One region of the Solwaraspora sp. WMMA2056 genome, then DNA from elsewhere that is predicted to be linked to it. Evidence: predicted binding sites of a transcription regulator. Region 1 holds the regulator's gene; each other region holds the start of a gene.

Region 1 (10,409 bases):
GGAGATCATCCGGGAGCGGCTGGAGCGCGAGTTCAACCTCGACCTCATCTCCACCGCACCGAACGTGGTCTACCGGGTGGTGCTGGAGGACGGGGAGACGATCACCGTCACCAACCCCAGCGAGTACCCGGTCGGCAAGATCGCCGAGGTGCACGAGCCGGTGGTCCGGGCCACCGTACTCACCCCGAACGACTTCGTCGGCGCGGTGATGGAGCTGTGCCAGGGGCGACGTGGCTCGCTGCAGGGCATGGACTACCTCTCCGCCGACCGGGTGGAGCTGCGCTACACACTGCCGCTCGCCGAGATCATCTTCGACTTCTTCGACCAGCTCAAGAGCCGGACCAAGGGCTACGCCTCGCTGGACTACGAGCCGTCCGGGGAGCAGCCGGCGGACCTGGTCAAGGTGGACATCCTGCTGCACGGCGAGCCGGTGGACGCCTTCAGCGCCATCGTGCACAAGGACAAGGCCTACGGGTACGGCACGACCATCGCGGCCAAGTTGCGGAGCCTGATCCCGCGCCAGCAGTTCGAGGTGCCGATCCAGGCGGCGATCGGCAGCCGGGTGATCGCCCGCGAGACGATCCGGGCGATCCGCAAGGACGTGCTCGCCAAGTGCTACGGCGGTGACATCAGCCGCAAGCGCAAGCTGCTGGAGAAGCAGAAGGAAGGCAAGAAGCGGATGAAGATGGTCGGTCGGGTGGAGGTGCCGCAGGAGGCCTTCATCGCCGCGCTGTCGACCTCCGACGGCCCGACCTCGGACGGGAAGTCCGGCGGTAAGCGGTGAGCCGGACGGGGCCCTCGCCGGCGGTGACCGGCTCCGGCGAGGCCCGGGGGTACGGTCCGGCCGCCGCGTACTGCCCGCGGTGCGGCAACCGGCTGGCCGGCCCGCCGCCGACACGCTGTGGGCGCTGCGCGTACCAGCTGTTCCACAACGCGCGGCCGGCGACCAACGTGATCGTGCTGGACGCGACGGGCACCCGGTTCCTGGCCATCCGGCGGGCCCGGCCGCCACGGGCGGGCTGGTGGGAGACCCCGGGCGGGTTCTGCGACGGCGCGGAGCATCCGGCGGCGGCGGCCGTGCGGGAGTGCCGTGAGGAGCTCGGCGCCGAGGTCGAGCTGGGCGAACTGGTCGGGCTCTACCCCGGCGAGTACGAGTTCCAGGACGAGGTGCTGACCGTACTCGAGTGTTTCTACCTCGCCACGCTCGTCGGCGGGCAGCTGCGGCCGGACGCGGCCGAGGCGAGCGCCACCGCCTGGTTTCCGCTGGACGCGCCGCCACCGTTGGCCTTCGCCACCATGGACGCGGCGGTCCGGGACGTGGCGGCGTCGCTGCGGCGATGAGGCCGGTGGCGCACGGATGGGCGCGAAGATGCACACCTGCGGACGATGAACCGGTTTGGTTGTCGGGATGGCTGGGAACTTGACGGTCACCAAGGACAACACGACATCTCCGACAAGGAGGCAGGAAAATGACCGTTGCCGGCATTCTCTCCGCGCTCATCATCGGCCTGATCATCGGCGCGCTCGGGCGCCTGGTGGTCCCCGGGAAGCAGAACATTCCGATCTGGCTGACCATGCTGATCGGTGTCGGCGCCGCGCTGCTGGGCACCGTGATCGCCCGGGCCGCCGGGTTCGCCACCACCGCCGGGTTCGACTGGCGGGAGTTCTTCCTCCAGGTCCTGCTCGCCGCGGTGGGTGTCGCGCTGGTGGTCGGCGTCAGCGGCCGGCGCAGCGTGAGCCGGTACTGACCCGGGCGGTAACGGCCGAGACGTGCCGACGAACCGTCCGACGGACAGGCAGCGGGCCTGTCGGCGGCACCCGAACCGGATCTTCCGGTACGGTCGCCGCCGACAGGCCCGCTTCGTTCGGTCTGACCAGCGCCCCGGGTCGTCCGGTGTGATCAGCGGTGCCGGTCAGCTGTCAGCGGTGCCGGTCAGCGCAGCCAGGGGATGCTGCGGTCGAGCAGGCCGCGCTCCTTGAGCTCCTTGCGCAGCGGGATCTCGTCGTCGATGTAGCCGTTCCAGTTGATGCCCCAGTAGTTGGCGGTGTGCGTGCCCTCGCCGAGCAGCTGGCGCTGCACCGGGGTGCGGTTGGCCCACCAGGGTCCGTCCTTGTCCAGCGGCATGTCGTCCAGCGGCCGGATCCAGCGGTACGTGTACCCGATAAAGAGCATCTTGCGGGTGACCGTCGACAGGTTCGTCGACCGGGAGTGCCACTGGCGGCGGTCGAAGATGAACGCGTCACCCGGGTTCGCGGTGATCTCCACGGTCCCTTCCGGGTCCGGGTTCTGCACCGTCAGGTCGTCCGGCCGGGGCAGCGAGTTCCACAGGTGGCTGCCGGGGATGACCTTGGTCGCGCCCCGGCCGTTCTCCGACAGGTCGGACAGGACGTAGGCCACCTTCAGCGAGAACATCGGCCGGGGCAGGTTCGGGTCCATCGTCTCGGGGTCCGAGTTCTGCCGGTAGCCGTCCTGGTGCCACCCCCAGTAGGGCTTCTCCGGCTCCAGCGCCGGCGGCGTGACGTCCAGGTGGTTGTGATGGGTGTAGATGTTCCAGCCGGCCAGCCCCCACATGTAGGGGAAGGCGATCGGGTGGGTGAGCAGGTCGCCGAAGAGCTCGTCACGCTCCAGGAAGCCGAGCAGGTGCAGGGTGCCGTCGGCGGTGGTGTTGCCGGCCGCCTTCTCCTCGGCGTACACCCGGTCCACCGCCGCCTCGAGCGCCGCCCGGTGGTCCTCGGTGAGCACGTTGCGCAGCAGCAGGAAACCTTGCTCGCGGAATTCTTTCCGGTCGATGTCACTGATTGCTTCGTAACCGGTTCGCCCACCGTAATCGAACACAGCTGTCCCGTCCCGTCGAGTTGATTCAGCCCGTAATGGGCCCGGCGAACGGTGATCGTAGCCCGCAGACCTCCGCGCTGTGCGCGTCGCTTGCTGGCAAATCTCCGAGGCGCCCCATCATCGGGCGGGACATCCACCAATTGTGATTCGGCGATTACTTAACGCCATCTTGATGCTGAAGATTGTTGCTTTACAAGCTTTATGCCGGATTTTGCGCTAACCGTCTGTTAAGGAATGCAACCTGTTCGGGGGTCGGCCCGTCAGGCGAAGACCTCCGCTACGACCTGTCCCGTCTGCCCGTCACCGTCGGAAATCGACGACCAACCACCCTCTTCGGCAGTCCATTCCTGATCAGCGAAGGTGACCCTTTTGACGCCGTGATCTGTGGCGTGCGAAACGAGCCAATGGGCGTACCGCCAACCGGCCTGCTGGTCGTCCGCCGCGACACTCAGCCCGGGGGCCTCCAGCGCGGACAGGACGGTCTCCAGATCACCCCAGTCCAGCCGCAGGCCGTCGGTGAGCGCCGCCGTGGCCGCGACGCCGCGCAACACCGGATCCCGGTCGACCGAGCAGGACACCGCCCCTGTCGCCTCACCCAGCAGCGCGGCGGTCAGCACCTGCGACTCGTCGGCCCACTTCTCGTACGCCTCGGGAAACGCCGACCGCTGGACCGCCTGCGCCGCATCGGTCACCCGCATGTCCTGCCAGCCACGGACCCGTTCCAGGCCCGTGTAGAAGGCGTTCGTGGCGTACCGGGTGTCCATGATCTGCTCCACGGTGCCCCAGCCCTGGCTGGGGCGCTGCTGGAACAGCCCCACCGAATCCCGGTCGCCGCCGGTCAGGTTGCGCAGCTTCGACTCCTGGAACCCGGTCGCCAGTGCGACGACCACCGCCCGTGGCGGCAACCCCCGCTGTACGCCGATCGCCGCGATCGTCGCCGCGTGCGCCATCTGCTCCGGGTCCAGCGTCACCCGGCGCAACTGCTCCGCGCCGGCCCCGGGCATGGAGTCGGGCAGTTCGACGACGCAACCCCGCGCCGCCCCGGGAAGCGACAGGTCACCGATCCACCGGCCCAGACCCACGCCACCGAGCAGAACGACCACCGCCAGCACCGCGACCACGACCAGCAACGTCCGAGCCCGCACCGTCACCCCCAGTTGAAACTGCTGGGACCTTTGGTACACCAGTGAGCAATGTGCCGTCCAGCCACGGCGGAGCCGGTGCCGGCGGCGGCACTACGCGGTTACCACGTCGCGCCGCCCGGTACCCACCACGGGGCACGCTTTTCCCGGAAGGCCCGGACGCCCTCGCGGCCCTCGTCGGACAGGAAGTAGTCGGTGGAGATCTCCCGCAACGCGGCCACGTCGTCGCGGAAGTCGTCCGGTGCCGTACGGCGTAGCAGCTGTTTGGTTCCGGCGAGCGCCGTCGGCGCGCCCCGCACCAGGTCGGCGCAGACGGCGGCCACCGTGGCGTCCAGCGCCTCGGCGGGGACCGCTGCGCTGACCAGGCCGACCTGCTGCGCCCGTCGCCCGTCGAAGACCTCCCCGGTCAGGTACAGCTGCGCCGCCGCCCGGCGGTCCAGCCTGCGCAGCACGCTCGCGGAGATCACCGCAGGCACCACCCCGAGGCGTACCTCGGTGAATGCGAAGGTCGCGGCGGCGTCGCAGACGGCGATGTCGGCGGCGGCCAGCAGGCCCAGCCCACCGGCCCGGGCCGGGCCGCCGACCCGGGCGACCACCGGCTTCGGGCACTCCCAGACGGCGGCCAGCACGTCGCCGAGCATCGCCACCGGGACCTGGCGGGACTCGTACGCCCGTTGGGTCTCGGCCAGGTCGGCCCCGGAGCAGAAGACCGGGCCCTCGTGGCTGAGCACCACGACCCGGACCTGTGGATCGTCGACGGCCGCCGCCAGCGCGGCGAGGAGCTGGGTCATCAACGGGGTGGACAACGCGTTGCGGTTGGCCGGGCTGTCCAGGGTGATGGTGGCGATCCCGGCGGCGGTGGCCGTCCGGATCATCGGCTGCGCGGACCTGGTGGGTCGGGGCTCGTCCATGCCGGGCAGACTAGCCGTATGCCTGGAGCCCTCCCCGCCGGCGAGCCGGTGCCCGCCGACGGCGTGCTGCCGGCGTCCGCCCTCGCCACCACCGGCGACCACGGGTTCGGGGTGTACGTGCACGTCCCGTTCTGCGCTGTCCGGTGCGGCTACTGCGACTTCAACACCTACACCCCGACGGAGCTCGGTGGCGGCGTACCGGCCGACAGCTACCTCGACGCCGTACTGGCCGAACTCGACCTGGCCGGCCGGGTCCTGGCCGACCGACCGCCCCGGCAGGTCGACACGGTCTTCGTCGGCGGCGGTACGCCCAGCCTGCTGCCCGCCGACGACCTGGCCCGGCTGCTCGACGCGATCGACACCACCTGGGGGCTGGCGGCCGACGCCGAGGTCACCACCGAGGCCAACCCCGAGTCGGTCACCCCGGCGTCGCTGCGGGCGCTGCGCCGGGCCGGCTACACCCGGATCTCCCTCGGGATGCAGTCGACGGCACCGGCCGTCCTCGCCGTCCTGGACCGCACGCACGCGCCGGGGCGGGCGGTGGCCGCCGCCCAGGAGGCCCGCGCGGCCGGGTTCGACCGGGTCAATCTGGATCTGATCTACGGTACGCCGGGGGAGCGCCCCGAGGACTTCGCCGACTCGCTGGCCGCCGTGCTGGCCGCCGGTGCCGACCACGTCAGCGCGTACGCGCTGATCGTGGAGGACGGCACCCGGCTCGCCGCCCGGATGCGTCGCGGCGAGCTGCCCTACCCCGACGACGACGTGGCCGCCGACCGCTACCTCGCCGCCGACGAGACCCTCGACGCGGCCGGGTTCGCCTGGTACGAGGTCTCCAACTGGGCGAACTCGGCCGACGCCCGGTGCCGGCACAATCTGCTCTACTGGACCGGCGGCGACTGGTGGGGGCTCGGCCCGGGGGCGCACAGCCACGTGGGCGGGGTCCGCTGGTGGAACGTCAAGCATCCGACGGCGTACGCGCGGCGGCTCGCCGACGGTCAGTCGCCGGGGCAGGGTCGGGAGCTGCTCACCGACGCCGAGCGGCACATGGAAGAGGTGATGCTGCGGCTGCGGCTGGCCGACGGGCTGCCGCTGGCCCGGCTGTCGGCGGCCGGTCGTGTCGCGGCCGGGCGGGCCGCCGCCGCCGGGCTGGTCGACCCCGTCGTCTTCGCTGCCGGGCAGGCGGTGCTCACCCTGCGTGGACGGCTGCTGGCTGACGGGGTCGTGCGGGACCTGCTCGGCTGACCGGCGGTTCAGCTCCGGTGCCCCGACCCGGTCGCCTCCACCGCGTCCCCGGCCCGCACCGGATCCCGACCGGAAATGGCCGCGCCCGGATCCTGTCGGGAAGAGGCCGCCCCCGGATTCCGTCGGAACCCGGGGGCGCCGGTGTCACTTGATGAAGTTCGCCGACATCGGGTACTTGTACAGCGCACCTTCGTTGGCCTTCACCCCGGCGATGACGCCGAAGATGATCTGGATCGCGAAGGCCACGATGCTCGGGATGAACAGCAGGCACCAGCTGATGAACAACAGCACGAAGGCGATGCCCGACCAGAGGATCTGGAAGTTCAGCGCGGCGAGCGCGTGCGCCCGCACGGCCGGGGACTGCTGACCCTTGGCCAGGTAGGCGATCAGCGGGCCGACGAAGCCGAGCGGACCGAAGCTGATGAACGCGCCGAGCGCGCCACCGAAGTGGGCGATCAGCGCCCAGGTCTTCTCGTCGTTGTTGGCGTAGCCAGCCGGGGGTGGACCTCCATACGCCGGACCGCCGGGCGGGTAGCCGCCCGGAGGTGGGTAGCCGCCCGGCGGGTTCTCGCCGCCGGGCGGCGGGACGTATCCGGGAGAGGAGGCCTCGCCCGGCATCGAGTAGGACGCGGGGGGTGGTGGCGGAGAGGTCGGGTCCGGCGGCGTGCCGCCGAAGCCGCTCTCTCCTGGTGGGCGAGGTGGTTCAGTCATGCCCGTCACGGTAGGGGGGCGGATCAAGTCATGCCAGCTAGCCCTGCCGACGAATTTGTCCACCGGACAGCTCGACTTGACTGCCCGCCCGGGGCAGTGGGACCGCCCACAACGATGAAATGTCGGGTATCGGAAACACTGTCCCCGTTCGCTATGGCCCGGCGAACTGATCGTCGCCACCCCGGCCGCGGGGACGTATGCTGGCACTCACAATCGGCGAGTGCCAGCACCACAGGTGATTCGGTCCGCCCCGTGCGGTACCCGGTCGGGACCACACCCGGTCGGCGTACCGCCGACGTGTCGCCAGGAGGTGGGGAATGGGTCTGGACGATCGCAAACTCGACGTGCTCCGGGCGATCGTGGAGGACTACGTCGCCACCCAGGAGCCGGTCGGCAGCAAGGCCCTCGTCGAGCGACACCAGCTGGGTGTGTCGCCGGCCACCGTCCGCAACGACATGGCCGTGCTGGAGGAGGAGGGCTACATCCGCCAGCCGCACACCAGCGCGGGCCGGGTGCCGACCGATCGCGGTTACCGCCTGTTCGTTGACCGGTTGTCCCGGGTGAAGCCGCTGAGCCCCGCCGAGCGGCGGGCGATCGAGCGGTTCCTGGTCGGCGCGGTCGACCTCGACGACGTCGTGCACCGGACCGTACGGTTGCTGGCCCAGTTGACCCGGCAGGTGGCGGTGGTGCAGTACCCGAGCCTGTCCCGCTCCGCCGTGCGGCACCTGGAGCTGGTGCCGATCTCGACGACCCGGCTGATGCTCGTCCTGATCGTCGACACCGGCCGGGTCGAGCAACGCCTCGTCGAGCTGCCGGCGCCGATCAGCGCCGACGACGTGACCGACCTGCGTCGGCTGGTCAACGAGAAACTCGGTGGGTGTCGGCTGTCCGACACCCCGCCGTTGGTCCAGGCGCTCGTCGACGAGGCGTCCCCGACGCTGCGACCGGCGATGACGACGCTGTCGACCGTGCTGCTGGAGACGCTGGTCGAACGGCACGAGGAGCGGCTGGCGCTCGCCGGGACGGCTAACCTGACCAGAGGGGGACTGCTCGACTTCCAGGGCTCCCTGCGCCCGATACTAGAGGCACTGGAGGAGGAGGTCGTGCTGCTCAAGCTGATCGGCGAGGTCGAGCCGAGCACGCTTCGGGTACGCATCGGTGACGAGAACGAGATCGACAACCTGCGGGCCGCGTCAGTGGTCAGCACCGGCTACGGCCCGGGTGCCACCATCGTCGGTGGCCTCGGCGTACTCGGCCCGACCCGGATGGACTACCCCGGCACGATCGCCACGGTCCGCGCCGTGGCACGCTACGTCGGCGATCTGCTGGCGCAGAACTGACCGGCGAGCAGGATCACAACTGACCCGGCGAACTGGACACGCGAGACTGACACATGAGGACACCGAACGCAGTGGCCAAGGACTATTACGGGATTCTCGGCGTGAGCCGGGACGCCTCCGCTGACGACATCAAACGGGCCTACCGCAAGCTGGCCCGGCAGTACCACCCGGACGTCAATCCGGACCCGGCGGCGGCTGACAAGTTCAAGGACATCAACGCCGCGTACGAGGTGCTCTCCGACGACCAGAAACGGCAGATCGTCGACCTCGGCGGTGACCCGCTCGCGCCCGGCGGCGGCCCTGGTGGCGGCCCGGGCGGTGCCGGACCGTTCGTCGGCTTCCAGGACATCATGGACGCCTTCTTCGGGGCCGCCGCCGGCTCCCGGGGGCCGCGTTCGCGGACCCGGCCCGGTGCCGACGCGATCCTGCGTCTGGAGCTGGACCTGACCGAGACCGCCTTCGGGGTGGAGGCACCGATCACCGTCGACACGGCGGTGATCTGCACCACCTGCACCGGGGCCGGTACGGCGGCCGGCACCCACCTGGCGACCTGCGAGGCCTGCGGTGGGCGCGGCGAGGTCCAGTCCGTCCAGCGCACCTTCCTCGGCCAGGTGGTCTCCTCCAAGCCCTGCGTGGCCTGCCAGGGCTACGGCACGGTGATCCCGCACCCCTGCCCGACCTGCGCCGGCGACGGCCGGGTCCGGACCCGGCGGTCGCTCACCGTCAAGATCCCGGCCGGGGTGGAGGACGGCATGCGGATCCGCCTCGCTCAGCAGGGCGAGGTCGGTCCGGGCGGCGGCACCGCCGGCGACCTCTACGTCGAGATCCACGAGCGGCCGCACGACGTCTACTCGCGCAAGGGCGACGACCTGCACTGCCGGGTCACCGTACCGATGACCGCCGCCGCGCTGGGCACCCGGCTGACCATCCGGACCCTGGACAGCGACGAACCGGTGGACGTCAAGCCCGGCACCCAGCCCGGCGCGACCCTGCGGTTGCGCGGTCGGGGGGTGCCCCACCTGCGCGGCACCGGGCGCGGTGACCTGTACGTCCACCTCGACGTGCGGACCCCGACCAAGCTCGACGCCGAGCAGGAGCGGACGCTGCGCGAGTTCGCCAAGGCGCGGGGCGAGGAGGTCGCCGAGCTGACCAAGCAGGGCGGCTTCTTCTCCCGGATGCGCGACGCGTTCAACGGCCACGGCTGACGGCTGGCCGGGGCCGGGCGCGAGGTGAGCGCACCACTGTTCCTCGTCGACCGGCTGCCGGACGGCCCGACGTACACCCTCGACGGGGCCGAGGGCCGGCACGCCGCGACCGTCACCCGGCTGCAGGTCGGGCAGCGGCTGCTGCTCACCGACGGGCGCGGCGGCACCGCGTCCGCCGAGGTGACGGCGGTCGGCCGGCACAGCCTGGACCTGCGGGTGACCGACACCGACCTGACGCCCCCCGCCGATCCCCGGCTGGTGGTCGTGCAGGGCATCGCCAAGGGTGACCGTGGCGAGTTGGCGGTGCAGGCGATGACCGAGGTCGGGGTGGACGAGGTCGTCCCGTGGGCGGCGGCCCGTTCGGTGACCCGTTGGCGCGACGAGCGGGGGGCGCGGTCCCGGCAGCGGTGGGTGAGTACCGCCCGGGAAGCGGCGAAACAGGCCCGTCGGCCCTGGCTGCCCGACATCGGCGGTACGGACGACCGGCCGGCGGAGTCCACCGGCGCGGTCGTCGACCGGCTGGCGGGGGCCGACGCCGCGTTCGTGCTGCACGAGTCGGCGCGACGCCCGTTGACCGGGGTCGACCTGCCGGCCACCGGCACCGTCGTGCTCGTGGTGGGTCCCGAGGGCGGGGTGGACGACGCCGAGTTGGCCGCTTTCGCCGCGTGCGGTGCCGAGGCGGTGCGGTTGGGCCCGCAGGTGCTGCGGACCTCCACGGCGGGCGTCGCGGCGTTGGCCGTCCTGTCCGCGCGGCTCGGCCGCTGGTAGAGCCGCTACCATCCGTGACGTGAGTGACAACTGTGTCTTCTGTCGGATCGCCGCCGGTGAACTGCCGACGCCGCTGGTGTACGCCGGCCGTAACACCGTCGCGTTCCGCGACCTGCACCCGCAGGCACCCAGCCACCTGCTGGTCATCCCGAAGCAGCACCACCCGGATGTCGCCGCGTTGGCGGCCGCCGACCCGGCGGTGGCGGGCGAGGTGCTGGCCACCGCCGCCGCCGTGGCCGAGGCCGAAGGGCTGC
Region 2 (10,409 bases), 2.9 Mb from region 1:
CCCGCGAGGCCGGGGCGGCGGTCGTCGACGTCGACGGTACGCCGCACACCCTCGACTCGTCGGCCACGATCGCCGCGCCGCCGCCACTGCTCGACGAGGTGCTGACGATGGTGGCGGCCGCGGTCGCGGAGGCCGGCGCGGCGGCGCAGGCGGGTGGTGCGGTGCCGGAGTCCGGCGCGGTGGCACCGGGTGCGGGCTTGCTCACACCTCGGGACGACCAGGTGCCCTGAGCTGTCCACGCCCGTACACTCGCTGGAAACACAACTTCATACCTCATCCAGAGGGGCAGAGGGACACGGCCCGACGAAGCCCCGGCAACCACCCCGCACGACCCGCTCGGCGACCGGATCGCCCGAGGCCAGGCGCGGCAGGTGCCAATTCCGTCCCCGTCGCAACGTGCGGCGCAGGGGAAGATGAGAGGACGGCCTCGCATGACGTCGCTGATCGACGCAACCACCAGTTCCGACTCGGCTACCGTCAGCTCCGCCAGCCCGGCGCGGGCGTTGGTCTGCCGTGGCTGCGGCACCGAGTATCCGCTCGCCGCGCAGCACGCGTGTTACGAGTGTTTCGGGCCGCTGGAGGTCGCTTACGACCCGGCGGCCATCGCCCGCGTCACCCGGGCCGACATCGAGGCGGGCCCGGCCAACATCTGGCGGTACGCCCCGCTGCTGCCCGCCGGGCAGGACCCGGCCACCCGGGTCAGCCTGGACCCCGGGTTCACCCCGCTGGTCCCGGCCGCCGCGCTCGCCGCCGAGCTGGGCATCACCGGGCCGCTGTGGGTCAAGGACGACAGCGCCAACCCGACCCACTCGTTCAAGGACCGGGTCGTCTCGGTCGCCCTCACCGCCGCCCGTACGCTCGGTTTCTCCCGGTTCGCCTGCGCCTCGACCGGCAACCTGGCCAACTCGGTGGCCGCCCACGCGGCCCGCGCCGGCGTGCCGTCGATCGTCTTCATCCCCGGTGACCTGGAGCCCGGCAAGATCGTCACCACCGCCGTGTACGGCGGGGAGCTGGTCGCGATCGACGGCTCCTACGACGACGTGAACCGGCTCTGCAGTGAGCTGGTGGAGACCGACGAGTTCGCCGACACCGCGTTCGTCAACGTCAACGTGCGGCCGTACTACGCCGAGGGGTCGAAGACTCTCGGTTACGAGGTGGCCGAGCAGCTCGGCTGGCGGATCCCCGAGCAGGTGGTGATCCCGATGGCCAGCGGTGAGCTGCTCACCAAGGTCGACAAGGCGTTCGCCGAGCTGGTCGAGATCGGCCTGGTCGAGGCGCCGGCCAACGGCTGGCGGGTGTTCGGCGCCCAGTCGGCCGGCTGCAACCCGATCGCCACCGCGCTGCACCGGGACACCGACGCGATCGTGCCGGTGAAGCCGACCGGGATCGCCAAGTCGCTCAACATCGGCGACCCGGCGGCCGGGCTGTACGCGCTCGAGGCGGTCCGGCGGACCGGCGGCTGGATGGACTACGCCGACGACGACGAGATCCGCGCCGGGATCCGGCTGCTGGCCCGGACCACCGGGGTCTTCGCCGAGACCGCCGGCGGGGTGACCACGGCGGTGCTGAAGAAGCTGGTTGACTCCGGTCGGCTCGACCCGGCAGCGGAGACGGTCGTCTACAACACCGGTGAGGGTCTGAAGACGATCGACGCGGTGGCCGGACTGGTCGGGCCGACGCACCGGGTCAAGCCGTCGTTGCGCTCAGTCCGCGAGGCGGGACTCCTCGGCTGACCGGCTGAACAGCGGTCAATCCCTTGATCGGCCGGTCGGCGTGCGCCGATCGGCCGATGTGCTGTGTGCGGTCCGTAGTCAGAGTTTTGCCATAGGTTGAGAAAACACGCCAGCGGGGTCTTGACGACTGCACTTGCACCGCGCAGGATGCTCCGTGCGGGAGGGCGACTCGCCGTAAGGGCCTCGACAGAGCTTGGCAACAATCTCAACCCTGAGGTCCAACGACCAACAGCGCCGGCGGTGCTGTGCGAGCGCCCTCCCGACCAACGTCCGCCCCGAGTTGGCGCGGTTGCCGATCACGCCAGGTGTCGGTAAATCGGTCGCGCGGGCGGCTCCACCCCGTCACCCTCGACGGCATGGACATCACCATCACCCCGCTGGATCCCGCCGATCCGACCACCGTCGATCAGGCGTACGGGATCAAGGCCGCCTCGGTTCACGTACCGGACATGCCGCCATCACCCCGCCAGTGGTTCGAGGCCACCATCGGCTTCCAGCGCAAGGACGAACGGATCGACCATGCCCTCGCGTACCTCGACGGCGTCCCGGTCGGGCTGATCAAGATCGAGTACCCGCTGCTGGACAACCTGGACAATGCCGGCCTGGACATCCAGGTGCTGCCCGAATACCGACGGCGCGGCGTGGGGCGGGCACTGTACGCGTACGGGGTGGCGCAGGTCCGCGCCGCCGGCCGGACCCGGATCATGGGGCACTCGCCGGACACCATGCCGGGCGGTGTGGTCCGGGACCCGGCGCCGACCGCCTTCGCGCAGTCGCTGGGTGCCAAGTCCGCACTGGTCGATGTCCGTCGCCGACTCGACATCGACACGGTCGACGCCGCCGCGCTCGACGCGCTGCTCGCCGACAGCCTGCCACGGGCCGCCGGCTACGAACTGCTCACCTGGGCCGGCGAGGTCCCCGACGCCCACCTCGACGACATCGCCTACCTCGACGGCCGGCTGGTCACCGACGCGCCAATGGGCGACCTGCAATGGGAGGCCGAGCAGGTCGACGCCGCCCGGATCCGCGAGTTCGAGGCGTTCCGCCGCGCCCAGGGCGTCCGGGGCTACCACGTCGTCGCCCGGCACGTCGACAGCGGGCGGATCGTCGCCTGGACCCACATCACCTGTCCGGCCACGCCCGACTGGCACGCCATCCAGCAGATCACCATCGTCGACCCGGACCATCGCGGCCACCGGCTCGGGCTGATCGTCAAGATCGAGAACCTGCGGCTGGTGACGCGGCACGAGCCGGCGCTGCGGGTCATCGACACCTGGAACGCCGACAGCAACCGCCACATGATCGCCATCAACGAGGCGATCGGCTACCGGGCCGTCGACATCTGGCAGAACTGGCAGCAGACCATCTGAGGCATCCGGTCCGGCCGTCGGTGCCGCCACCCGGCCGGCCGGTTGCGGCATGATGGCGTGCATGACGGAGACCCCGCACCCCCTGTACGTCACGCACGCCGACACCCTGGCCCGTGCGTTGACCGCGATCACCGAACGGGACTACTGGTCGGCGTACCCCGAGTCGCCGAGCCCACGGATCTACGGCGAACACGCTGCGGACGAGGGCGCCACCGCGTTCCGTGGCTACCTCGGCCAGGACTTCCCACTGGACCAGGCCAGCGCCACCGGCGGCCCGGTCGCCACCGAGCGCAGCCCGTTCGGCGTCGAACTCGGCGTACGGTATCCGCGCCCCGACGTCGACCAGCTGATCGCCGCCGCCCGCGCGGCGCTGCCCGACTGGCGCGACGCCGGCCCCCGTACCCGGGCCGGGGTCTGCCTGGAGATCCTGGCCCGGCTGCACGCGCACTCCTTCGAGCTGGCCAACGCGGTGCAGTTCACCACCGGCCAGGCGTTCGTGATGGCCTTCCAGGCGGGCGCGACGCACGCCTTCGACCGGGCGCTGGAGGCGGTGGCGTACGCGTACGCCGAAATGACCCGCCACCCGGACACCGCCGACTGGTCCAAGCCGGCCGGTCGGGGCGAACCGCTGCGGATGACCAAGACGTACCACGTGGTGCCGCGCGGCGTCGCCCTGGTGATCGGCTGCCGCACCTTCCCGACCTGGAACTCCTACCCGGGACTGTTCGCCTCCCTGGTCACCGGCAATCCGGTGGTGGTCAAGCCGCACCCGGGCGCGGTGCTGCCGCTGGCGATCACCGTCCGGTACGCCCGACAGGTGCTCGCCGAGGCCGGCTTCGACCCGGACCTGGTGCAGCTGGCGGCCGAGGCGCCGGACGAGCGGCTGGCGACCGTCCTCGCCACCCACCCGCAGGTGCGCATCGTCGACTTCACCGGCTCCACCGAGTACGGCGACTGGCTGGAGGCCAACGCCCGGCAGGCCAGCGTCTACACCGAGAAGGCCGGCGTCAACACGGTCGTCGTCGACTCCACGGCGGACTTCGCCGGCATGTGCCGCAACCTTGCCTTCTCCCTGTCGCTCTACAGCGGACAGATGTGCACCACCCCGCAGAACATCCTGGTGCCCGCCGACGGCATCGACACCGACCAGGGTCACAAGAGCCTGGACGAGGTGGCCGCCGGCATCGCCACCGCGATCGGCAAACTGACCGGCGACCCGGGCCGCGCGGTCGAGATCATCGGGGCGATCGGCGACGACGGCGTACTGCAGCGGCTCGCCGACGCCGCGAAGCTGGGCGAACCGGTCCTGGAGTCGCGCGAGCTCGCCCACCCGGCCCACCCGGACGCGGTGGTCCGTACCCCGCTGCTGGTCAAGCTGGACGCGGCGGCCGAGGAGACCTACGGCCGGGAGTGGTTCGGGCCGGTGGCCTTCGTCGTGGCCACCGCCTCCACCGCGCAGAGCATCGAGATCTTCCGGCGGACCGTCGGCACCCGTGGCGGGCTGACCGCCGGCGTCCACTCGACCGACGAGCGGGTGCTCGACGAGGTCGAGGCGGCGGCGGTCGACGTCGGCGTGCACCTGTCGACGAACCTGACTGGCGGCGTGTTCGTCAACCAGTCGGCGGCCTTCTCCGACTTCCACGCCACCGGCGCCAACGCCGCCGGCAATGCGGCGTTGACCGACGGGGCGTACGTCGCCGGCCGGTTCCGCATCGTCCAGTCCCGCCGGCACCGCTGAGCCGACTGCGTGGCATCGACGTCCCGTGCAGGCCCGATCGGCCGGCGGATCGCCCCGCCGGCCGGTCAGCGCGAGGCGCGTGCGTACCGCGTCGGTCAGCGCGACAGCGTGCGTACCGCGTCGGCGACCGCCGTCGCCACCGCCGCCGCGAAACCCAGGTCGAGGGTGTCCAGGGTGTCGGTCGGCCGGTGGTAGTGCGGGTTGCGGAAGTCGGCGGTGTCGCTGACCATCACGGCGAGCAGCCCGGCGTCCCAGTACGGCACGTGGTCGCTGCGGGCGACGTCGCCGCCCTGCCGCCGGGGCACCGGCAGCGGCACCACCGGCAGCGACGGCTCCTGGACCCAGCCGGCCGCCTGGAAGGCGGCCAACCACTGGCTGGACTCGATGCTGCCGACCACGGCGACGAAGTCGCCCCGGTCGAGCCCGTCGACGTCGCCCAGCATGTCGCCCAGCCCGGCCGGGATCCGCTGACTGCCCACAGTGGCGTCGCGGTAGCCGATCATCTCCAGCACGACCGCCCCGGCGACCGGTACGCCGTCGCTGCCCAGCCGGGCGACGTGCGCCCGGCTGCCGGTGAACGGCACGTCGTCCTCCTCGCCGCCGAACAGGCAGAACCGGGGTCGCCGGGCCGGCGGGTCGGCGGCCAGCACCCGGGCGACCTCCAGCAGCCCGGCCACCCCGCTGGCGTTGTCGTCGGCTCCCGGGCTGCCGGCCACCGTGTCCCAGTGGGCACAGACCTCGACGATCGGCCCGTCGGCCGGCCGGCCCGCGTCGGCGATCAGGTTGACCTGGTGCGGGGCGTCGCCGTACCGCTCGACGACCACCCGGTGACCGGAATCCGACAGACGCCCGGTCAGGTAGTCGAGGACCGGGCCGGTCGCGGCCGGGTTGGTGTGATGTCGCGGCCCGCGCCGGGTCAGCTCCGAGATGTGGGTACGCAGCGCCGCAGCGCTGATGATCGTCACCTGATCCTGTGTACCAACCGGGATCCACGCCTCGGGTGGCTGCCCGGTCCGCCGTCGGCGCTGGTGCCGTCGGGGCCGCCGCAGGTGCGGGTCAGGCCGGGCGGCGCATCTGCAGCTCGGTCAGGTCCGGCAGCGTCGGGTGCGGCAGGCGGACCCCGGTGTCGGTGAACCCGAGCCGCTGGTACGCCCGCAGCGCCCGGTCGTTGCCGACCACCACCTCCAGCAGCAGCTGCGGGCGGCCCGCCGCACGAGACCAGTCGGCGACCGCGTTGACCAGGGCGCCGAGCAGCCCCTGCCCGCGCCAGGGCGGGCTGACGTAGACGGCGTACAGCACGGTGACCGCCGGATCGTCGCTGGCGGCGTGCGCCCCGGCGTGGGCCACGAACCGGCCGGCGGTGCGCCGCTGGGCCGGTCCGGCGGGACGCTGCTGCGCCGGTCCGGCGGTGGCCTCCGCGACGAACTGGGCCAGCGCGGTGCCGGTGGCGGCGCGGGCGACCCTCGCCGCGTACTCGTCGTGCGGGCGGGCGGCCGCGTCGGCGAGGGTCTCGAGGTACGCCAGCGGCGAGTCGGCCAGCATCTCCAGCCGCAGCGCCCGCATCCGCCCGGCGTCGTCGGGACCGATCCGGCGTACCGTCGCCCTGCCTGTCGCAACCTCGTTCACGGGTATCTGCTTATCAGGCCACCAGCAGTAGCGCCGCACCGAGTTGCCGGCAGAAGCCGACGCCGTGGTCGAACCCCTGCTCGCCGGGGTAACGGGCCAGCGCCCCGATCACCCAGTGTTCGCCGATCGCCAGGCAGCTGATGTGCCACAGGTCGTCCTCGTCGCGCAGCAGCCAGCCGTTCTTGATGGCGACGGTGGCGGCGTACTCGGGGGTGAGGGCGTCGCGGGGCCCGAAGTCGCCCTCGCCGCGTACCGCGCGCATCTCGCCGAGCAGCCAGGGGGTCCACTGCGGCCCGGCGGCCCGGCCGTCGGCGATGCACCGGCCGAGCCGGGCGAGGTCGCGGGCGGAGACGACGGTGTTGCTCCACCGGTCGAGGACCGGGGCGGTGTCGGTCAGGCCGCAGACGCGCACCATCCGGTGGATCGAGTCCTCGCCGCCTACCCGGGCGTAGGTGGCGTCCGCGCCCGGGTTGTCGCTGTCGCGGATGATCGCGGACAGTTCGGCCAGTCGTGGGGCGCGGGGCAGCAGTCCCTGTTCGTCGGCGCGGCGCAGGTCGTCGGCGGCCAGCCAGGCCTTGATCAGGGACATGGTGTCGCTCTGCGCGGTGTAGTTGGCCGACCCGGTGAGCAGCCCGGTGCGCCGGTTCAGCGCGGCCCAGGAGTAGAACCCGTCGTCGGGCAGCGTGATCTCTCCCTCGCGGAGCAGGACGGTCCGGTGGTCGTCGCCGGGGACGGTCCAGCCGGGCTGGCGGGGTGGCGGCGTACCGGCGTCGCCGGGCAGGGCCCCGGTGAACGCGGAGAGCACGACGAGCAGGCCGATGCCGGCGGCCACCGGGTGTCGTTGGCCACCGCGTCGGTGGTCGTGTCGTGGGGCCGCGCGATCCGGTCGGCGGGCCGCGCGGGCACCGGCGGCGCGGTGCCGCCCGGACCTCACGTTCTGCGGTGTACGGAACACACATGGTCAACGACAGGCGGAGTCAGTGGGACGTGAGCGTGACCTAATGTCCCCATTTGGGGTAGTGCAGCGCCGTCGCGTCTCGTGTAGCGTGCGATTTCGGTCGCTCCGTTCGCGCGTCGCTACTCAGCGTTCGGACGGGCGACCGGGTGGGCGAGTCACGCCTGCCCATGGCCGGCAGGAGGCCCGGCGCGACAGAAGTGAGGAAGTGCACCGTGGCACAGGGCACCGTGAAGTGGTTCAACAGCGAAAAGGGCTACGGCTTCATCGCGGTCGACGGAGGTCAGGACGTCTTCGTCCACTTCTCCGCGATCGAGATGGACGGCTACAAGGCGCTCGAAGACGGCCAGCGGGTCGAGTTCGAGGTCGGCCAGGGTCAGAAGGGTCCGCAGGCCGAACGGGTCCGACTCGTCGGCTGATCGCCGGGGGCGCCGACCCGGCGCCGCCCGGTCGCACCACACGTCCGTACCTGTCAGGGCGTCGGTCTCCTCGCGGAGCCGGCGCCTTTTTTCGTGCGCGGTTCCGTGCGCGGTTCCGTGCGCGGTTTCGTGCGCGGTTTCGTGCGCGGTTTCGTGCGCGGTTTCGTGCGTGGGTGCGGCCGTGGGTGCGGCCGTCGGCCGGCCGAGGCCTCTCCTCGGGGGTGCCGGCAACCCGCCGTTCGCTTGCACTCGACAGGGGAGAGTGCTAAACAAGGATTGGCACTCGCGAACCGGGAGTGCCAATGGTCGGGGCGGTGGGGCCACCACCGCGGTTCCCTGGAGCGGAGCCGTGGGGGCTGGCCGGTCGTCGCGGGCTATCCGGCCCGGCCGGCGGACGTCACTGTCGCCAGGTAGTGACGTCCGAAGGTGCGTAAAGCAGGCGGCATACCGGAGCCGACCGGCTCCGATGCCGCGAGCGTCCAGGAGGACAACGCCGTATGGCCAAGATGATCGCGTTCGACGAAGAGGCGCGCCGCGGCCTCGAGCGGGGCATGAACACCCTCGCCGACGCCGTCAAGGTGACGCTCGGCCCCAAGGGCCGCAACGTCGTGCTCGAAAAGAAGTGGGGAGCCCCCACCATCACCAACGATGGTGTGAGCATCGCCAAGGAGATCGAGCTCGAGGACCCGTACGAGAAGATCGGCGCTGAGCTGGTCAAGGAGGTCGCCAAGAAGACCGACGACGTGGCCGGTGACGGCACGACGACGGCGACCGTCCTGGCCCAGGCGCTGGTCCGCGAAGGCCTGCGCAACGTCGCGGCCGGCGCGAACCCGATGGCCCTGAAGCGGGGCATCGAGGCTGCCGTGGCCAACGTCTCGGAGGAGCTGAGCAAGCTCGCCAAGGACGTGGAGACCAAGGAGCAGATCGCCTCCACCGCGTCGATCTCGGCCGGGGACTCCAGCGTCGGCGAGATCATCGCCGAGGCGATGGACAAGGTCGGCAAGGAAGGTGTCATCACCGTCGAGGAGAGCAACACCTTCGGCCTGGAGCTGGAGCTCACCGAGGGTATGCGCTTCGACAAGGGCTACATCTCGCCCTACTTCTGGACCGACCCGGAGCGGATGGAGGCCGTCCTCGACGACCCCTACATCCTGATCGTCAACAGCAAGATCTCCTCGGTCAAGGACCTGCTCCCGATCCTGGAGAAGATCATGCAGTCGGGCAAGCCGCTGCTGATCATCGCCGAGGACGTCGAGGGTGAGGCCCTGGCCACCCTGATCGTCAACAAGGTGCGCGGCACCTTCAAGTCGGTTGCCGTCAAGGCCCCCGGCTTCGGCGACCGCCGCAAGGCGATGCTGACCGACATCTCGATCCTCACCGGCGGCCAGGTCGTCAGCGAGGAACTGGGCCTCAAGCTCGACGCGGTGACCATCGACATGCTGGGCCGGGCCCGCAAGGTCCAGGTCACCAAGGACGAGACCACGGTCGTCGACGGTGCCGGTGACGCCGAGCAGATTCAGGGCCGGGTGAACCAGATCCGGGCCGAGATCGAGAAGAGCGACTCCGACTACGACCGCGAGAAGCTGCAGGAGCGGCTGGCCAAGCTGGCCGGTGGCGTTGCGGTGATCAAGGTCGGCGCCGCCACCGAGGTGGAGCTCAAGGAGCGCAAGCACCGCATCGAGGACGCGGTGCGCAACGCCAAGGCCGCCGTCGAGGAGGGCATCGTCCCCGGTGGTGGTGTCGCCCTGGTGCAGGCCGGCAAGACCGCGTTCGACAAGCTCGACCTGGTCGGCGACGAGGCGACCGGCGCGCAGATCGTCAAGATCGCGCTGGACGCCCCGCTGCGGCAGATCGCCGTCAACGCCGGCCTCGAGGGCGGCGTCGTGGTGGAGAAGGTCCGCAACCTGGAGCCGGGCCACGGCCTCAACGCCGCCAACGGCGAGTACGTGGACCTGCTCAAGGCCGGCATCATCGACCCGGCCAAGGTGACCCGGTCGGCGCTGCAGAACGCCTCGTCGATCGCCGCGCTGTTCCTCACCACCGAGGCTGTGGTGGCGGACAAGCCGGAGAAGAACCCGGCCCCGGCGGGTGCGCCGGGCGGCGGCGAGATGGACTTCTGAGTCCAGCTCGACAGCTCGACATCGACCGCAGGGGCGGTCACCGGCAGAGGTGCACAACCCTCCACCGGTGACCGCCCCTGCGGCCTGTCCGCCTGCCTGCCCCCCGATGATCGCCGCGATCTTGCAGTTATCGCGAAGAAATGTCCACTTTGTTCCACGATAAGCGCAAGATCGTCGCGATCATGGGTGGGAGGGTGGGTGGTCGGGAGAGTGGGGGCGGGGGTGGGGGCGGGGGTCGGAGTCGGGTCAGAGCTGTTTGCGGTACAGGAAGAAGACCCGTTCGATGCGGGCGCCGGCGGCCGAGGCGTAGAACGGCACCGGGCCCACCCAGCCGATCTCGACCTGGTGGTGCCCCGCTGCCCGCTGCTCCTGCAGACACCGCCGCAGCAGCAACGCGCCGATGCCGAGGCCCTGCGCTGTCGGTGCCGTCCCCATCGGGCCGAACCAG
Region 3 (10,409 bases), 1.2 Mb from region 1:
TCGCCCTTGGCCAGCCCGATGGCCAGCTCCGCGGCGGCCTGCGCCTCAGCCTTGATCGCCTTGTAGACGGTCATGCACTGGTCGCCGGCGAGGATGTTCTGCAGGCCCTGCGGGGTGGCGTCCTGGCCGGTGACCGGGACCTTGCCGTTGAGCTGGTTGCGCTTGAGGACCGAGATGGCGGCGTTGCCGAGGCCGTCGTTGGCGGCCAGCACACCGTCGATCTTGCCGCCGGTCTGGGTCAGCATCTGCTCGAAGATCGTCGCGGCCTGGGTGTTGTCCCAGTCCGGCACCCACTGGTCCGGGCCCTTGGTGTACTCGCCGGAGCTGTACTTGGGGTCGAGGACCCCGTCGTAGCCGGCCTTGAACAGGGTGGCGTTGTTGTCGGTCTGCGAGCCGTTGAGGGTGGCGATCGTCGGGTTCTGCACCCCGGCGTCGGTCAGGCACTTGACCAGGCCCTCGCCCTGCAGCTTGCCGACGGCCTCGTTGTCGAAGCTGACGTAGTACTCGGCGGAGCCGCCGAGGGTCAGCCGGTCGTAGTCGATCGTGGCGACGCCCTGCTGCTTGGCCTTGTCGAGCACGGCCTTGCCGGTGCCGGAGTCCAGGTTGACGATCATCAGGACGGTGACGCCGTCGGTGATCATCTGGTCGGCGAGGGTCTGGAACTGGGCCTTGTCGCCCTGCGCGTTCTGGATGGTCGAGTCGACGCCGGCGGCCTTGAAGGCCTCTTCCAGGAAGCGCCGGTCGGCGGTCTCCCAGCGGTCGGAGGAGGCGCTGTCCGGCAGGATCACGCCGATCTTCGGGGTCGGGGTGTCGCCGGTGCCGGTGCCGGTGCCGGTGCCGCTGTCGTTGCCGCAGGCGGTCAGGCCGCCGGCGAGCAGAATGCCGGCGGCGGCGGTGCTGAGGATCCCTTTGCGCATCGCTCGGGTCCTTTCGGAGGGTGATGTGTCGCGTACAAGGAGGTGGTGCTGCTCGTGCGTGCTGAGGTGGTGCTGTCCGTGCGTGAGGTGTGGCTCGCGCGGCGCTGTGGGCTCCGGAACCCGGCCGGCGAGGGCGACGGCCACAGCTGGGGCGGAGGGCCGTCGTCGTTTTGTTGTGTCCGGCAACGTATTAGGAGTGTGGCGGCGAGCACAAGACCGCTGCCGTCACGAGTTTTGTTGCCAGCGATAACAATTCAGCAACGTGACGGACATCTGCCCGTCGTCTGCCGGATCAGTGGGCAGCGATCGGGGCGAACCGGGCATCGGCGACGGCGGCCAGGTCACCCGGAGCGATACTCAACTGCAACCCGCGCCGGCCCGCCGAGACGTAGACCTCGGCGTACCGGCCGGCCGAGGCGTCCAGCACCGTCGGCAGCCGCCGGCGCTGCCCGAGCGGGCTGATCCCGCCCCGGACGTACCCGGTGGTCCGCTCCGCCAGCACCCGGTCGGCGAGCACCGCCCGCTTGCCGCCCAGCGCCACCGCGAACGCCTTGAGGTCCAACTCCCCGGTGACCGGCACGACGCCGACCGCGAGCGCGCCGTCGACCTGCGCCACCAGCGTCTTGAACACCTGCGCGGGTGCCACGCCCAGGGCGGCCGCGACCGCCGCGCCGTAGTCGGGCGTTTCCGGCGGCACCTGGTACGGATGCACCTGGAACGCAACGCGCCGCTTGGTCAGCAGCGTCGTCGCCGGGGTCGCCGTACCTGCCATGTCCGGCGACGTTACCGTCCCGGCGCGCCCAGTGGGTGGCCGAGCAGGGCCGTGGGGGCGCCGGCCACCCGGGTCAGCACCAGGCTCGCCGCCACGCCGGCTCCGGCAGCGGTACGCAGCCGCAGGTCGCGCCGCAACTGGGCCGGGTCGAGCGGGGAACCGCGTTTGAGGATCTCCAGCCGCGTCACACCGCGTTCGCGCAGCACTGCCCGCAGCCGTTTCAGCGAGAACGGCAGCACGTCGGTGATCTCCAGACACCGGCCGTACGGCGTGTCGGTCGGCGTGTCGGCGTAGACGTAGGCGATCGACTCGTCGGCCAGGGTGCCGGCCACGGTGGCGGCGAACGCGGCCACCAGGTGCGCGCGGACCACCGCGCCGTCCGGGTCGTACAGGTAGCGCCGCACCGGGCCGACCGCCACCGCCTCCCCGCCGTCGCCGACCAGGCCCGCCGCCGGCCGCCCGGTACGCAGCAGGGTGGCCCGCCGGGACGGGCCGGCCAGCGGGCCGCACCAGAACGCCGCCTCGACCACGTCCCGGTCGACGCTGACCCACTCGGCCTCGGCCCCGGGCGGGATCAGCGCGTGGTCGATGCCCGGTGCGACCTTGAGCACGGTCCGGGGCACCCGGGCGACCAGGTCGCGGACGAAGTCCCAGGACGGGGAGTAGCTGTCCGGGTCGAAGGTGCGTCGGCCGGTGCCCGAGCGGCGGGCCGGGTCGCAGAAGACCGCGTCGACGCCGGTGAGGTCGACGTCGGTGGCGTCGGCGCAGACCACCGTGACGAGGTCGGCCAGCCCGGTGGCCTCGGCGTTGGCGGCCGCGATCGCGGCGGTGGCCGGATCGGCCTCCACGGCGTACACCCGGATTCCGGCCCGGGCGGCGGCGAGGGTGTCCGCGCCGACCCCGCAGCCCAGGTCGGCGAGGTGGCGTACCCCGGCGGCGCGCAACCGGGCCGCGCGGCGGTCGGCGACCACGGCCCGGGTGGCCTGTTCCAGGCCGGCGCGGGTGAAGAACATCCGGGCGGCGGCCGGGCCGAACTTGCCGGCCGCGCGGGCGCGCAGCGCGGCCTGGGTGAGCGCGGCGGTGGCCAGCGGGGCCGGCACCCCGGCGGTACGCAGCGCGGTCGCCGCGGCCAGCGGGTCGTCGCCGCCCGGCGCGGCCAGCACCTGCGCGGCGGCGGTCAGGGCCGCCGCCCCGGCCGGGGAGCGCAGCGCGGCCAACTCGTCCGGGTGCACCGCGACATTGTCCATGGTCGGCCATCGGGCTAGCACTCCGCACAGGCGACTGCTAATCTGCGGTTAGCACTCTCATGCTGAGGGTGCCAGCCCGCCGGCTCCGGCCGGAGGGCGAAACGCCAGGCGGACCGGCACCCGCGACGACGGACCCGCCCGGTGGACATGAGGCAGATTGACGCTGGCCGCCCACGCGACCGGCACCAACACCTGATACCCCAGGAGGGTATGCCCGTGACTACCGCGACCAAGGTTGCGATCAAGCCGCTCGAGGACCGGATCCTGGTCCAGGCGAACGAGGCTGAGACCACCACGGCGTCGGGCATCGTGATCCCCGACACCGCCAAGGAGAAGCCGCAGGAGGGCACCGTCCTCGCTGTCGGCCCGGGCCGCGTCGACGACAAGGGCAACCGGATCCCGGTTGACGTCAACGTCGGCGACACGGTCATCTACTCGAAGTACGGCGGCACCGAGGTCAAGTACGCCGGCGAGGAGTACCTGGTGCTCTCCGCCCGCGACGTCCTCGCCGTCATCGAGAAGTGACCTACTGCCAGTGCTGAACGCCCCGGAGCCCCACGCGGGTCTCCGGGGCGTCGCCCGTTGGCCGGTGCCCGGCGCCCTGCGCCGCCCGGCCGACGGCTAGTGCCTGTGAAGGGAATGTCATGGCGAAGATCCTGAGTTTCTCGGACGACGCCCGACACCTCTTGGAGCACGGCGTCAACACCCTCGCGGACACGGTCAAGGTCACCCTCGGCCCGCGCGGGCGCAACGTCGTGCTGGACAAGAAGTTCGGCGCCCCGACGATCACCAACGATGGCGTGACCATCGCCAAGGAGATCGAGCTCACCAACCCGTACGAAAATCTCGGTGCGCAGCTGGTCAAGGAGGTGGCGACGAAGACCAACGACGTCGCCGGCGACGGGACCACCACCGCCACCGTGCTCGCCCAGGCGATGGTCCGTGAAGGGCTGCGCAACGTGGCCGCCGGAGCCAACCCGGCCGGCCTCAAGCGCGGCATCGACGCGGCCGTCCAGAAGGTCTCCGACGAACTGCTGGCCAAGGCCGTCGAGGTGGCCAGCAAGGACTCGATCGCCCAGGTCGCGACGATCTCGGCGCAGGACGCCACCATCGGCGACCTGATCGCCGAGGCGATGGAGCGGGTCGGCCGCGACGGTGTGATCACCGTCGAGGAAGGCTCCACCCTCGCCACCGAGCTGGACGTCACCGAGGGCCTGCAGTTCGACAAGGGCTTCGTCTCCCCGCACTTCGTCACCGACGCCGAAGCGCAGGAAGCGGTCCTCGAGGACGCCTACATCCTGATCACCACCCAGAAGATCTCCTCGATCGAGGAGCTGCTGCCGCTGCTGGAGAAGGTCGTCCAGGCCAGCAAGCCGCTGCTGATCGTCGCCGAGGACGTCGAGGGCCAGGCGCTGTCCACCCTGGTGGTCAACGCCATCCGCAAGACCGTCAAGATCTGCGCGGTCAAGGCCCCCGGCTTCGGCGACCGCCGCAAGGCGATGCTGCAGGACATGGCGGTCCTCACCGGCGCCGAGCTGGTCGCTCCGGAGCTGGGCTACAAGCTCGACGCCGTCGGGCTGGAGCAGCTGGGCAGCGCCCGGCGGATCGTGGTCGACAAGGACACCACCACGGTCGTCGACGGCGGTGGCCGCGACTCCGAGGTCGCCGACCGGGTCGCCCAGATCCGCAAGGAGATCGAGGCGTCGGACTCCGACTGGGACCGCGAGAAGCTGTCCGAGCGGCTGGCCAAGCTCTCCGGCGGCATCGCTGTGATCAAGGCCGGTGCCGCGACCGAGGTCGAGATGAAGGAGCGCAAGCACCGCATCGAGGACGCGATCGCCGCGACCAAGGCCGCGGTCGAGGAAGGCATCGTCCCCGGTGGCGGCGCCGCGCTCAGCCAGATCGCCAGCGTGCTCGACGACGACCTCGGCTTCACCGGCGAGGAGAAGGTCGGTGTGTCGATCGTCCGCAAGGCGCTGCACGAGCCGCTGCGGTGGATCGCCCAGAACGCCGGTCACGACGGGTACGTCGTCGTCGGCAAGGTGCGTGACGCCGACTGGGGCCACGGCCTCAACGCGGCGACCGACTCGTACGTCGACCTGGCCGCAGCCGGCATCGTCGACCCGGTCAAGGTGACCCGCAACGCGGTCACCAACGCCGCGTCGATCGCCGGGCTGCTGCTCACCACGGAGACCCTCGTGGTGGAGAAGCCGGAGAAGCCGCAACCGGCCGCCGGCGGCCACGGGCACGACCACGGGCACGGTCACCAGCACGGCCCCGGGTTCTGACCCGTACCTGTTCCACCTGCTTCACCTGAATCCGCGCGATCAGGGCACTCCGGCGGTACGCCGCCCGGCCCTGGTCGCGCGGATTCCGCTTTCGCCAACCGTTCTGGTCGCGACGTATCGTCGGACGATGACGCAACAGGCAGCACCGCCGGTGGCGCGGGCCGCCGCCGGCCGTACGCCGGCCCGCCTGGCCGCTCTCGCCGGGGTGGCCGTCGCCGCCGTCGCCCTCGGGCTCGCCGAGGTGGTCGCGGTCGTCGCCGGTGCCCGCTCGGCACCGCTGGTCGCGGTCGGCGGGGTCGTGGTCGACTCCGCGCCGGAGTCGCTGACCCGGTTCGCCATCGACGTGTTCGGCGTACACGACAAGACTGCGCTGCTGGTCGGCACCGCCGTCCTGCTGGCCGGGTTCGCCGCCGGGATCGGCGTCCTGGCGGCCCGCGCGCCGATCGCCGGGGATCTCGGTATCGCCGCGTTCGGCCTGGTCGGTGTCGCGGCGGCGGTGAGCCGGCCGGACGCCGGTCCGGCGGCCGCGCTGCCGTCGCTGCTCGGTGCCCTGGCTGCGGCGATCCTGCTGCGGGCGCTGCTGACCGGCCCGCTGCGCCCCGCCGTCGCCCCGCCGCAGCCCGGCGTCGGCCCGCTGCGCCCCGCCGTCGATCCGCCGGCCCCGCCGGCCGGGCCAGCCGCTCCAGCCACCCCGACCGCGCCGGTGCTGCCCGGGGCCGGGGTGGGCGACCGGCGGCGGTTCCTGTCCGCCGTCGGCGTCAGCGTCGGGGCCGCCGCACTGGCCGGGGCCGGCGGCCGGTGGCTGGCGCAGCGGCGCAGCGTGACCAGTGTCCGGGCATCCATCACCCTGCCGGCCGCCGCCGACGTCGCCGCGCCCGTGCCGTCCGGTGTGGACCCACAGGTGTCGGGCCTGACCCGGTACGTCACCCCCAACACCGACTTCTACCGGATCGACACCGCGTTGGTGGTGCCCCGGGTCGACCCGCAGCAGTGGCGGCTGCGGATCCACGGCCGGGTCGCCACCGAGATCACCGTCAGCTACCCCGACCTGCTCGCGATGGACCTGGTCGAGCGGTACGTCACCCTGGCCTGCGTGTCGAACGAGGTCGGCGGCGACCTGATCGGCAACGCCCGCTGGCTCGGCGTACCGGTGCGGGAACTGCTGGCCGCCGCCGGCCCGCTGCCCGGCGCCGACCAGGTCGTCGGCCGGTCGGTCGACGGCTGGACCTGCGGTACGCCGACCGAGGCGCTGCTCGACGGGCGGGACGCGCTGCTCGCGGTCGGGATGAACGGCGAACCGCTGCCGGTGGAGCACGGCTTCCCGGTCCGGATGGTGGTGCCCGGCCTGTACGGCTACGTCTCCGCCTGCAAGTGGATCACCGAGTTGGAGGTGACCAGCTTCGCCGACTTCGACGCGTACTGGGTGCCCCGGGGCTGGTCGGCGCAGGGGCCGATCAAGACCCAGTCCCGGATCGACACGCCGCGTCAGCGGGGCGAGTTGACCGCCGGCACGGTGCCGGTGGCCGGGGTGGCCTGGGCCCAGCACCGGGGCATCCGTGCCGTCGAGGTACGGGTCGACGACGGCCCCTGGCAGTCGGCGACGTTGGCCCCGGCCGTCTCCGCCGACACCTGGGTGCAGTGGGTCTGGCAGTGGCCGGCCACCCCCGGCGAGCACGTGCTGCAGGTGCGGGCGACCGACACCACCGGCGAGACCCAGCCGGAGGGCCGCCAGCCGGTCGCCCCGGACGGGGCGACCGGCTGGCACACGATCCGGGTCACCGTGGCATAGCAGGTTCAGGCTGCCGATGCGGTCTGGCGCTGCGTCGGTACGGTCGACTTGTGCGGGCGGCCGAGCCGGGCCTCCAACCGGGCCACGTCCACCCGGTGCCGGTGCCGGTCGGCCAGGTCCTCCCAGCCGACGGCGAGCAGCCGCAGCCGCTCGGCCTCGCTGAACCCGCCCCACACACCGTACGGTTCGCGTACCGACAGGGCGTGGGCCGCGCACTCCGCGCGGACCGGGCAGGTCCGGCAGACCGCCTTCGCGCCGGCCTCCCGCCGGGTGCGTGACGAACCGCGTTCACCGTCCGGGTGGAAGAACTGCGCGCTGTCGCGACCGCGACAGGCACCGAGGATCTGCCACTCCCAGAGGTCGACGATAGGTCCGGGCAGTCGACGTACGTCCGACATCTGCACCCCTCCTTCCGCGCGGCACCGCGGACAGCTCATGGTCGGACCGGGCGGCCGGCCGCGCAAGCGCATCGGTCCTCGACAGTCACTGCGGTACCCGCCAGCCCCACCGCTCAATCACTACCCGCGCAACCTGTGGGGAACCTGGCCGGCGACGGCCGGTCGCCGACGGGGCCAGCCGTCCTGAACTTTCATCTTTTTTCGTGGCAAAGCGTGTGAGCGAACCGGCGTCGCGTGATCTCCTGCTCACGGGAGAGGGGAGACACAGTGCGTAAGGTGCTCGTTTGTGTACGGTCGGTTGCCGCAGCTCAGAACATCACCGGGGCGGCGGCCCGGCTCGGCCTCTCCGCTGTCGTCCGGACCGCCGTCTCCGAACCCGAGGTGATGCTGCGACTGTCCGAACGGCCGGCGGAGATCGTGCTCGCCGACACGGCGCTGGCCCGGCCGGACAGTGCCAGTTTCACCCGCCGGGTGCTGGCCCGCTCGCCGAACAGCGTGATCGTGCTCTTCGGCGGCGAGGAGCCGCAGGTGGCGTCCGCCGCGATCGCGGCCGGCGCCCGCGGCCTGATCCGCGACGCCGACGACCTGGTCAGCGTCGTCGCCAAGACCCTGCTGCTGCTGGCCGCCCCCGGTCGGCAGACGCCGGCGCTGCTGGCCGAACAGTCGGCGACGCTCACCGCCACCGTCGCGCCCGCGCCGGCCGAGACCGCCTCCGTCAGTGCCGTCGCCGCAGCTTCGGCGGCCAACCGGGCCACCGGCACCACCCCCGGTGCCGACACCGGCCCGGCGGCATCCGCACCGACCGACGCCGCCGCGACCGTGGTGCCGAACCAGCGCGACGACGCGACGGCGCCGGCCAGCCCCACCACCGGCAGCCCGACCGCCGGTGGTCCGGCGGTGACCGGCGGCCCGAGCACCGCGACGACACCCCCCGGCGGTACGCCGACCACCGGCTCGGCCGGCACTGCACCGACCATCGGCCCGTCCGGCTCGCCGCTGCGGCGTACCGGGCTGACCGAACGGGAGCTCCAGGTGCTGCGCGGCATGTCCGAAGGCAAGAGCAACGGCGAGATCGGCCGGGAACTGTTCGTCTCGGAGGACACCGTCAAGACCCACGCCCGACGGCTGTTCCGCAAACTCGGTGCCCGCGACCGGGCCCACGCCGTGGCGACCGGATTCCGTACCGGCCTGGTCGCCTGAGCCGACCTGGCAGCCGGGACAGCCGGCGCGGTGCCGTCGCCGCGCCTACCGGATCAGGACGACTGCTCCGGCATCTCGTCGTCGTCGGACTCGTCGTGCAGGGTGTCGTGTACGCCGTCGGCGTAGCCCCGGGCGTACTCCCAGGTGACGTAGTGGTCCGGGTCCGGGTTGAAGGCCGGCTCGTGCACCCGTGGCCGGCCCGAGTTGAGCAGATGCCGCAGGTTGCCGCGCAGCAGGTCCCAGTCGAAGTAGTGCGGCTCCCGGCAGTCCTCGCACTCGATCACCAGACCACGGATCCCGACCGCGCCGAGCAGGGCCTGGTAGACCTCCAGGTCCGCCAGGTCCTCCAACACGTCCTGCCGCTCGGCGGCGGTCAACGAGTCGGACTCCCCGTCCTCGGTGGGATCCTCCAGCCCGGCCGCCGGATCGGCGGGGTCGCCACTGAACGGATCGATCGGCTCCTCGTGCACCCCTCCACCGTAGTCCCATCCGTACCGCCCGGCCGGCCCAGGTGGGCGCGGCGCGGCCGGCACCAGGACCGGTGGGTACGATGAACCATCGCGCCGTCGCGACGGCGCGAGCCGGTCAACCGCAGTCGGGCACCGGGCCGCCTCCGCGCAAGGCCGCGTGTCCCCACCCGCATCTGCCACCAGGCGCACCCGTCCGACCAGCTCAGGGGATCAAGTCGTGGAGAACTCGCCAGCCGAGCAGACCGTCGTCGACCGTACCGCCAACGGCGGGCGCGTGTCCGTCCCCCCGGCGTTCGGTGGTCACGTACCGGAGATGCCCACCGGGTCGGCCCGGGCGGTACCGCTCGGTCTGACCTTCGACGACGTGCTGCTGCAGCCCGCCGAGTCGGACGTGATCCCGAGCCGGGTCAACACCGTGACGTCGATGACCCGCAACGTGCAGCTGTCGATTCCGCTGCTGTCCAGCGCCATGGACACGGTGACCGAGGCCCGGATGGCGATCGCCATGGCCCGCCAGGGCGGCATCGGCGTCCTGCACCGCAACCTCTCCGCCGACGACCAGGCACTCCAGGTCGACCTGGTGAAGCGCTCCGAGGCCGGCATGATCACCAACCCGGTGACCTGCGGCCCGGACGACACCCTGCAGCACGTCGACACGCTCTGCGGCCGGTACCGCATCTCCGGTGTACCGGTCGTCGACGCCGACGGGGCACTGGTCGGCATCGTCACCAACCGGGACATGCGCTTCGAAACCGACTCCAACCGGCCGGTACGCGAGATCATGACCCGGATGCCGCTGGTCACCGCCCCGGTCGGGGTGGCCAAGGCGGACGCCCTGGCGCTGCTGCGTCAGCACAAGGTCGAGAAGCTGCCCCTGATCGACGACGCCGGCCGGCTGCGCGGGCTGATCACCGTCAAGGACTTCACCAAGAGCGAGCAGTACCCCGACGCGACCAAGGACGACGCCGGCCGGCTGCGGGTGGCCGCCGCGATCGGGGTCGGCGACGACGCGTACAAGCGGGCCCGCGCCCTGGTCGACGCCGGTGTCGACGTGCTGATCGTCGACACCGCGCACGGCCACCAGCGGGCCGTGCTGGACATGGTCCGGGCCCTCAAGGCGGACACGGCCGTCGACGTCGTCGGCGGCAACGTGGCCACCTACACCGGTGCGCGGGCGCTGGTCGAGGCGGGTGCCGACGCGGTCAAGGTCGGGGTCGGCCCCGGCGCGATCTGTACCACCCGGGTGGTCGCCGGGGTCGGCGTACCGCAGATCACCGCGATCATGGAGGCGGTCCGCGCCTGCCAGCCGGCCGGGGTGCCGGTGATCG

Evidence for each region. Region 1 encodes HrcA, which represses chaperone genes, less so after heat shock. Its sites were predicted from a motif close to GGTTNGCACNCTCNNNNNGAGNGTGCNAACC; they were not measured.
Region 2: a site for HrcA is predicted at 8,116-8,146, ahead of groL (chaperonin GroEL). Genes of this name have one in related genera too.
Region 3: a site for HrcA is predicted at 2,983-3,013, ahead of groES (co-chaperone GroES). Genes of this name have one in related genera too.

What each region holds. Positions count from the first base shown of each region.
Region 1 is NZ_CP128360.1:2,995,924-3,006,332, forward strand. Features, by position in the region: gene lepA (translation elongation factor 4) at 1-784, shown strand, start outside; gene O7608_RS13710 (NUDIX hydrolase) at 781-1,341, shown strand; gene O7608_RS13715 (GlsB/YeaQ/YmgE family stress response membrane protein) at 1,470-1,748, shown strand; gene O7608_RS13720 (phytanoyl-CoA dioxygenase family protein) at 1,934-2,836, opposite strand; gene O7608_RS13725 (hypothetical protein) at 3,097-3,987, opposite strand; gene O7608_RS13730 (enoyl-CoA hydratase-related protein) at 4,080-4,889, opposite strand; gene hemW (radical SAM family heme chaperone HemW) at 4,908-6,131, shown strand; gene O7608_RS13740 (DUF4870 domain-containing protein) at 6,276-6,842, opposite strand; gene hrcA (heat-inducible transcriptional repressor HrcA) at 7,160-8,182, shown strand; gene dnaJ (molecular chaperone DnaJ) at 8,254-9,387, shown strand; gene O7608_RS13755 (16S rRNA (uracil(1498)-N(3))-methyltransferase) at 9,412-10,155, shown strand; gene O7608_RS13760 (HIT domain-containing protein) at 10,175-10,409, shown strand, end outside.
Region 2 is NZ_CP128360.1:130,473-140,881, reverse strand. Features, by position in the region: gene O7608_RS00705 (inositol monophosphatase family protein) at 1-230, shown strand, start outside; SAM riboswitch class I at 271-420, shown strand; gene thrC (threonine synthase) at 432-1,733, shown strand; gene O7608_RS00695 (GNAT family N-acetyltransferase) at 2,090-3,103, shown strand; gene paaN (phenylacetic acid degradation protein PaaN) at 3,165-4,841, shown strand; gene O7608_RS00685 (M28 family peptidase) at 4,937-5,806, opposite strand; gene O7608_RS00680 (GNAT family N-acetyltransferase) at 5,898-6,404, opposite strand; gene O7608_RS00675 (serine hydrolase) at 6,481-7,299, opposite strand; gene O7608_RS00670 (cold-shock protein) at 7,638-7,841, shown strand; gene groL (chaperonin GroEL) at 8,339-9,961, shown strand; gene O7608_RS00660 (GNAT family N-acetyltransferase) at 10,208-10,409, opposite strand, start outside.
Region 3 is NZ_CP128360.1:1,778,878-1,789,286, forward strand. Features, by position in the region: gene O7608_RS08225 (sugar ABC transporter substrate-binding protein) at 1-917, opposite strand, end outside; gene ybaK (Cys-tRNA(Pro) deacylase) at 1,210-1,689, opposite strand; gene O7608_RS08235 (class I SAM-dependent methyltransferase) at 1,701-2,936, opposite strand; gene groES (co-chaperone GroES) at 3,153-3,461, shown strand; gene groL (chaperonin GroEL) at 3,581-5,224, shown strand; gene O7608_RS08250 (molybdopterin-dependent oxidoreductase) at 5,352-7,013, shown strand; gene O7608_RS08255 (WhiB family transcriptional regulator) at 7,019-7,411, opposite strand; gene O7608_RS08260 (response regulator transcription factor) at 7,679-8,611, shown strand; gene O7608_RS08265 (DUF5319 domain-containing protein) at 8,665-9,081, opposite strand; gene guaB (IMP dehydrogenase) at 9,299-10,409, shown strand, end outside.